DNA from 2 places in the Streptomyces sp. NPDC014991 genome. Region 2 is predicted to be linked to the other one. Evidence: riboswitches for the same ligand, from Rfam matches in the RefSeq annotation. Region 2 holds a riboswitch; the other holds the start of a gene.

Region 1 (3,868 bases), on a different contig from region 2:
GAGGAGTGGCTGTACGTCCTGAGGGGGCGGCTGCGGCTGCGGCTCGGCGACACCGCGCACCTGCTCGCCCCCGGTGACAGCGCGCACTTCGACTCCCTCACCCCGCACCGCCTCGCCGCCGAGGACCAGGACGGCGTCGAGCTGCTGTTCGTCCACACCCTGTTGCAGAGTCCCACGGCCACGCTGTGCCTGGGGCCGCTGACCGGAGAGCTGCCATGAGCGATTTCGAGACCAAGTTCCCCCGTTCCCTCTGGATCCGGCTGGTCATCTACATCGCCCTCGGGCATGTCCTGGCCGCGTTCCTGTACCTGCTGTTCACGGTGGGCGCCAAGTCGTGAACCGCCGGGCGGCCGCGGCCGGGGTCACCGGTCAGTCCAGCAGGCGCTCGCGGAGCCGTTCACGGGTCCCGGGGGAGAGGTCCAGGCCCTGACACAGGTAGGTGTCGACGTCGCCCCAGGTCTCCGCGATGCTCTCGAAGGCCGCTTCCAGGTACTCGGCGCGGGCGTCGAAGAGCGGGTCGAGCAGCTCCATGATCTCGGGGGTGTACGCGGAGTCCGCGCTACCGCTGCGGCGGACCTTGTAGCGGCGGTGCCGGGCTTTGGACTCCAGGTAGTCCGCGACGATCGCGTCCCGCTCCACCCCCAGGGCGAGGAGCGTCACCGCTATGGAGATGCCCGCGCGGTCCTTGCCGGCCGCGCAGTGCATCAGCGCGGGCACGCTGTCACCGGCGAGCGCGTGCAGCACCCGGGAGTGCTCGGCGGTGCGCTCTCTGACGATCTTCCGGTAGGAGGCGATCATCCGGGCCGCCCCCTTGCCGTCGGCGAGGATCGCGCGCAGCTGGTCGAGGTCGCCGTCCCGGACCATCTTCCAGAACTCCGCGCCGTCCGCCGGGTCGCTCAGCGGCAGATTCACGTTCCGCACGCCGGGCAGCTCGACGTCGGGGCCCTCCAGCGTCTGGTCGGCCGCGTTGCGGAAGTCGAACACCGTGTGCAGGCCCAGGGAGGCGAGGAACGCCGCGTCGTCCTCGGTCGCGTGCGCCAGATGCCCGCTGCGGAACAGCACGCCGTAGCGCACCCGCCGTCCGTCCGTGGTCGGCAACCCGCCCACGTCACGGAAATTGCGCACTCCGGCCAGCTCCGGCTCGGTCGACGGGACCTGCTGCGTCACGGGGGCTCCTCCCGGTCGGCCCCGCCGGAGCGGCTCACCGGCGGGCACTGCGACGACGATACGACATCGATTTCCCCGGGCGACGAGTTGTCCACAGGCATGGTCACGCGCTCCGGTGTCCTCGATGACGGCGATGCCTGATGCGGGAGCCGGCACCTGTGAGGTCTGGGCGGCGGACATCGCCGAAGAGGGCCGTACGTGTCTCCTGCCGGGCCCGGCAGCGGTCACGCCCCGCACCTCACCGGCGAGGGCGAGCCGCTCCGCCCGTACTGGGGGCCGCGGCTCGCCCTCGCCGGCGCCGAGGCCCTCACGGCCGGCCCGCTGCCCGGTCGCCGGCCCTCGGAGTCCCCGCTCGACGGCCGCGAGGAGTATCCCGTCGAGGGCGGCCCCGCTGCCGAGCCGCACCGGCCACCAGCACCTGCCCAGGGCCGCCCTCGGCACCGACGTCACCGAGAAGCGCGGCCACGCGGACGCGACCCGGCATTCCGGTTGCGTCGCATCTGAGCCGGCTGACCGAATTGCGGCTTTTCGTCCAACTCGGCGCCAAAGGGGACGGTCTGGGGAGGGCTCAAGTGAGGAGCGTCATATCCGTGACCGTGCGTCGCGCGTCATGTTCACGTAATTCCGGTGCGCACAAGGGAAATTGAGGGGAGGGGGGAGACGGAAACAACGCAGGGTGACCATGAAACCCCCTATCCGGTCACCCGAAACACGAACAGCGGGCATCCGATGCTTGTTTCCTCGCGTCCCGCTCGCTTACGTTCACCACCAATCCGGACGGGACGCCGAATCCTGCCGCCGCCCGGAGCCCCTCACTTGACCCGCGTCCGGCAGGAGCGGGGGACCCACCAGGTACGACTGCCTGTCCGGTCTCCGCGACAGGCTTTGGGGTGCAGCCGTGCAGCGCACGGCCGGGCAGCTCCAGCCCGAACCCGACAGCTGACCTCGCAGGCGCCGGAGAGGAACCGCGCCATGCCCGCCAAGGGTAAGCACCGACGCCCCAAGCCCCAGCGCTTCTCCCGCTCCATCGCCGCCGCCGGAACCGGTGGCGCCGCGCTGGCACTCCCGCTGATCGGGGCCACCGGCGCGCACGCCGCGCAGGCCGCGGCCCCCGCGCAGGCCGTGTCCGGAAAGACCGTGCAGTCCCTCCCGGACACGGCGGACAAGACCGCCGCGCAGCCCGGCACGAGCCTGCGCACCTACACGGTCCGCAGCGGGGACTACCTCTCGAAGATCGCCGACGAGCAGCGTGTCAGCGGCGGCTGGCAGCGCCTCTACGACGACAACCGGCAGGCCGTCGGCGCCGATCCGTCGCTGATCCACCCGGGCCTGAAGCTCAGCCTGGGCGCGAAGGCCGCGCGGACGCGCACCGAGACCGCCGCCCCGCGGCACGTCCCGGCCGCCCCGAAGTCCACCCGGTCCGCCCGGTCCGCGCAGGCGGCGCCGTCCTCCGGATCCGCACCCACGTCCACCTCCACCGGCTACACCCTCCCGGTGGCCGGCGCCGCCACCGGCACCGCCTACCACGTGGCCGGCGGGATGTGGTCCAGCGGCTACCACACCGGCGTCGACTTCGTCGTCCCGACCGGCACTTCCCTGAAGGCCGTCGCCGCGGGCACCGTCGTCTCCGCCGGCTGGGGCGGCGCGTACGGCAACCAGGTCGTCATCCGGCTGCACGACGGCTACTACGCCCAGTACGGCCACCTCTCCCAGCTCTCCGTCTCGGCCGGCCAGAGCGTCTCCCCGGGCCAGCAGATAGGCCTGTCCGGCGCCACCGGAAACGTGACCGGCCCGCACCTGCACTTCGAGATCCGCACCACGCCGGACTACGGCTCCGACATCGACCCGGTCGGCTACCTCCGCCGGCACGGCCTCGCCGTGGGCTGACGCCCGGCCCCTTCCGCACCACCTGCCTGACACGCACACCGAAGGCCGGACCCCGAACTCGGGGCCCGGCCTTCGGTGTTCCGGTTGTGCGGCGTTCAACGCGCCTGACGGCCGCCCTATTCCGTGATGGGCGCGATCCCTGGAGTGGCTCATCTCACCGATCGTCAACCCCCGCTTACGGTCGCGTAGGTCACACCGGAAGGTGAATCATGATCCGACGTGGCAGACGATTCGAAGAATGACAACAGATCAGTGATCGGGTCGTACGTAGCGGTGGGGGACAGCTTCACCGAGGGCGTCGGCGACCCCGGTCCCGACGGGGCGTTCGTGGGCTGGGCAGACCGGTTCGCGGTGCTGCTCGCCGACCGGCGTCCCGAGGGCGACTTCCAGTACACCAACCTCGCCGTGCGCGGCAAACTGCTGGACCAGGTCATGGCGGACCAGCTCCCCAAGGCCCTGGAACTGGCTCCGGACCTGGTCTCCTTCTGCGCGGGCGGCAACGACATCATCCGCCCGGGCACCGACCCCGACGAGGTGGCCGAGCGCTTCGAACGCGCCGTGGCCCGACTGACCGAGGCCGTCGGCACGGTGCTGGTGACGACCGGCTTCGACACCCGAGGCGTGCCCGTGCTCAAGCACCTGCGCGGCAAGATCGCCACGTACAACGGGCACGTCCGCGCCGTCGCCGACCGGTACGGCTGCCCCGTGCTCGACCTGTGGTCCCTCAAGTCCGTGCAGGACCGCAGGGCCTGGGACCGGGACCGGCTGCACCTCTCGCCCGAGGGGCACACGCGCGTGGCCCTGCGGGCCGGGC
Region 2 (3,868 bases):
GCATCGGATAGGCGAGGGCGACGACCAGCGAGCACAGCACGAGCGCCAGCAGGGCCGCGCGTCCGGTGAGCCGGGAGCGGCGGGCCTGCCGTTTCGTCTGGGAACGGTAGACCCGGGCCGCCGTCTGCTCGCCGAGCAGCCGCAGCCTGGTCGCGGTGGAGAACCGGTCACGGTCCTTCACGGCCATTGTTTCCCGCCTCCCGTCACACGCGCGTACGTCCCCGGACACGGTACGGGACCGGGTACGGGGACGTACGTACGACTGGCTAGGACCTGGCCGGGGCAGGCTCGGCCCTCGCCGTGCCTACTGGTTCGCGGAGCGGAACCGGGGGAAGGCCGAGCGGCCCGCGTACACCGCGGCGTCGTCGAGGATCTCCTCGATGCGCAGCAGCTGGTTGTACTTGGCGACGCGCTCGGAGCGGGCCGGGGCGCCGGTCTTGATCTGGCCGCAGTTGGTGGCGACGGCCAGGTCGGCGATGGTGACGTCCTCGGTCTCGCCGGAGCGGTGGGACATCATGCACTTGTAGCCGCTGCGCTGGGCCAGTTCGACGGCGTCGAGGGTCTCGGTCAGCGAGCCGATCTGGTTCACCTTGACCAGCAGGGCGTTGGCGGCGCCGTCCTCGATGCCCCGGGCGAGGCGCTCGGGGTTGGTGACGAACAGGTCGTCGCCGACGAGCTGGACCTTGTCGCCGAGCTGGGCGGTGATGGTCTTCCAGCCCTCCCAGTCGTCCTCGAACAGCGGGTCCTCGATGGAGACCAGCGGGTACGCCTCGACCAGCTCGGCGTAGTACTCGGTCATCTCCTGGGCGGAGCGGGTCTTGCCCTCGAAGGCGTAGGAGCCGTCCTTGTAGAACTCGGAGGCGGCGACGTCGAGGGCCAGGGCGATCTGCTCGCCGGGGGTGTAACCGGCCTCCTTGATCGCCTCGAGGATGAGGTCGAGGGCCTCGCGGTTGGAGCCGAGGTTCGGGGCGAAGCCGCCCTCGTCGCCGAGACCGGTGGACAGGCCCTTGCTCTTCAGGACCTTCTTCAGCGTGTGGTAGACCTCGGTGCCCCAGCGCAGCGCCTCGGAGAAGGACTCCGCGCCGATCGGGGCGATCATGAACTCCTGGATGTCCACGTTGGAGTCGGCGTGCGAGCCGCCGTTCAGGATGTTCATCATCGGCACCGGCAGCAGGTGCGCGTTCGGGCCGCCCAGGTAGCGGAAGAGCGGCAGGTCGCTGGCCTCGGAGGCGGCGTGGGCGACGGCGAGCGAGACGCCGAGGATGGCGTTGGCGCCGAGGGAGCCCTTGTTGTCGGTGGCGTCCAGGTCGAACATGGCCTGGTCGATCAGGCGCTGCTCGGTGGCGTCGTAGCCGACCAGCTCCGGGCCGATCTGCTCGATCACGGCGAGGACGGCCTTCTCGACGCCCTTGCCCTGGTAGCGGTTGGGGTCACCGTCGCGCAGCTCGATGGCCTCGAAGGCGCCGGTCGAGGCGCCGGACGGAACGGCGGCACGACCCGTGCTGCCGTCGTCGAGGCCGACCTCGACCTCGACCGTGGGGTTGCCTCGGGAGTCCAGGATTTCCCGGGCTACGACGACGTCGATGGACGGCACGAGCATCTCCTTCTTGGATGTGACGCTGGAAGTGCGGGGCTGTGGGCCTTACGGCTGTGCCTTGCGACTAGAGCCTAACCGTCCCGGGGGCGTCGGCCACTGACCGACCGTCCCGTGGACAAGGCGACGGTACCTTTTGTTCCTTGCCGAAACAAAGGGATCGGGAAAAGAGACCCGGAGAAGAGGGAGGGGACGGGCGGCGGGGAGCGACGGCGGGGGCCCGGCAGCAAAAAGCCCCGCCACGGCGCGTACGGGGGAACACGCGCCGGGACGGGGGGCCCGTGGGGACGGGGAGACCCCCTCACGAGGCCCTCGGTATGCGGGGCGGGGAGGTGAGGGGGCCGTGGCTCCGTGCGGAGCCGGGTGTCACTTCAGGTGCAGCTGCTGACCCGGGTAGATGAGGTCGGCGTGCTCCACGATGTCCTTGTTCAGCTCGAACAGCTTCTCCCAGCCACCCTGTACGTGCTGCGCGGTGGCGATGGAGCTGAGGGTGTCGCCGGTGACGACCTTGTACTCGCCGTCGCCCTTCTTGACCTTCTTGCCGGTCGGGGTGGTGACGGTCTTGCTCTTGTTCTGGCTCGGGCTCTGGCTCGCGGACGCGGCCGGGCGCTCGGCGGAGCGGGAGGCGGCCTGCTGGTCGGCGGAGCGGGTGGTCGTACCGGCCGAGTCCGACGTGGTGGTCGGGGCGGAGCCGCTGGAGGACGCGCCCGACAGGCCCGTGCCGCAGACCGGCCAGGCGCCCTTGCCCTGCGCGGCCAGGACCTTCTCGGCGACGGCGATCTGCTGCGCCTTGCCGGCCTTGTCGGCGGTGGCGGCGTACTGCGTGCCGCCGTACGCGGCCCAGGTGGAGGCGGAGAACTGAAGGCCGCCGTAGTAGCCGTTGCCGGTGTTGATGGCCCAGTTGCCGCCGGACTCGCACTGGGCGACGGCGTCCCACTCGGAGGCGGTGGCGGCGGAGGCGGTGCCGGTCGCCATCAGCGGGGCGGCGACGGCGGCGCCGGTGACGCCGGCGAGCGTGATGGCGCGAACGGCCTTGGACGGACGACGGTGCTTGCCCTTGGCGGAAAACAGCATGGATCTATCCCCTCACCGACGCCTGCGAGGTGAGCTGTCGGGTTCGGGCCGGTTGAGTTGCCCGGCCGCACCTCTCGCTGTCACGCGAGGCGCGGCTTCACCCCCAGCCGGTGCCAGCCTCTTCAACTGCTGGTCCCGGCACTTACCTTGGGTCCCCCGCTCCTGCCTGCGGCGCTTGACGCGACGACTGTTCCCGGGCAACCGCTGGCAGGATTCGGCGTTGCGACTGCCGGGGCTCGTGGTGACGAGCGATCTCGACCGTAGACACGTGATCGCCTGAATTTCAAAGACGATCAGGGCTTCTGAGACTCATCCCACACTTTCACCAAAACGGACATCAGGTGGTAAATGAGGCGTCAACTTCCGCTATTCGGTGCCCGTTTCGTCCCCGACTTCGAGGGTCTGACCGGCGCTGATGTGGTTCGGGTCGTCGCCGATGGCCTTCTTGTTGCCCGCGTAGAGCGCGCGCCATCCTCCGTCGACATCAAGGGAGTCGGCGATGGAGGCGAGGGTGTCACCCGCGCGGACGGTGTAGGCGTCCGACTCCCGGGAGGCATGCCGGCCCGACAGTGCGGGACTTTGGCCGTTTGTCACGCTTTCGTCCGCGTTCGCGCCGCGATGACGTCCGCCCGTGCCGAGGCTGCCGGTGTCGACCAGGCTCCAAGAACCGGCGGCCTGCTGGGGATTGTCCGCTTTGCCGGCATCGGGGCCGGCCGTGGGTGAGCTGTCGGTCCCCTGCGGGGCCCCGGTGCCCGAAGGGGCGGACTTGTCGGACTCGGGGGCATCGGTCCCGGTGGAACCGGTGCTCTTGCCGGTGCCCTTGCCCGGCTTCGTGGCCGGCTTGGTGGCCGTGTCCGAGGAGGAACCGGCGCCGGAGCCGGAGTTGGCGTCCGAGCCGGCACCGGTGGACGACGGCGAATCCGGCGAACCGGACGTGCCGGAACTGTCGGATGTGCCGGCCGACCCGGAGGAACCGGTGGAGTCCGACGTGCCGGAGGAGCCCTCGGTGTCACCGGTGCCACCGGTGCCACCGGTGCCACCGGAACCGCCCGAGCCGCCGACGCCCGTGTCGACGTCCACCGAGCCCGAGTCCGAGGTCAGCCCGGACAGCAGGGCACAGGTGGCCCACGGAGTGGTGCCCTTGCCGGCGAGGATCTTCTCGGCGACGGCGATCTGCTGGGAGCGGCTGGCCTGGTCGGC

The links. Region 2 has a riboswitch for cyclic di-AMP ahead of ACF1BE_RS13015 (transglycosylase family protein). Riboswitches for the same ligand answer to the same signal wherever they lie in the genome.
Region 1: another riboswitch for cyclic di-AMP. It lies ahead of ACF1BE_RS15645 (peptidoglycan DD-metalloendopeptidase family protein); the one in region 2 lies ahead of ACF1BE_RS13015 (transglycosylase family protein).

Annotation. Positions count from the first base shown of each region.
Region 1 covers NZ_JBIBVY010000008.1:203,016-206,883, reverse strand. The annotation lists gene ACF1BE_RS15660 (helix-turn-helix domain-containing protein) at 1-219, shown strand, start outside; gene ACF1BE_RS15655 (DUF6126 family protein) at 216-338, shown strand; gene ACF1BE_RS15650 (tyrosine-protein phosphatase) at 370-1,167, opposite strand; cyclic di-AMP (ydaO/yuaA leader) riboswitch at 1,980-2,134, shown strand; gene ACF1BE_RS15645 (peptidoglycan DD-metalloendopeptidase family protein) at 2,140-3,054, shown strand; gene ACF1BE_RS15640 (SGNH/GDSL hydrolase family protein) at 3,307-3,868, shown strand, end outside.
Region 2 covers NZ_JBIBVY010000006.1:233,672-237,539, reverse strand. The annotation lists gene ACF1BE_RS13025 (septum formation initiator family protein) at 1-187, opposite strand, end outside; gene eno (phosphopyruvate hydratase) at 305-1,594, opposite strand; gene ACF1BE_RS13015 (transglycosylase family protein) at 1,961-2,668, opposite strand; cyclic di-AMP (ydaO/yuaA leader) riboswitch at 2,673-2,852, opposite strand; gene ACF1BE_RS13010 (transglycosylase family protein) at 3,035-3,868, opposite strand, start outside.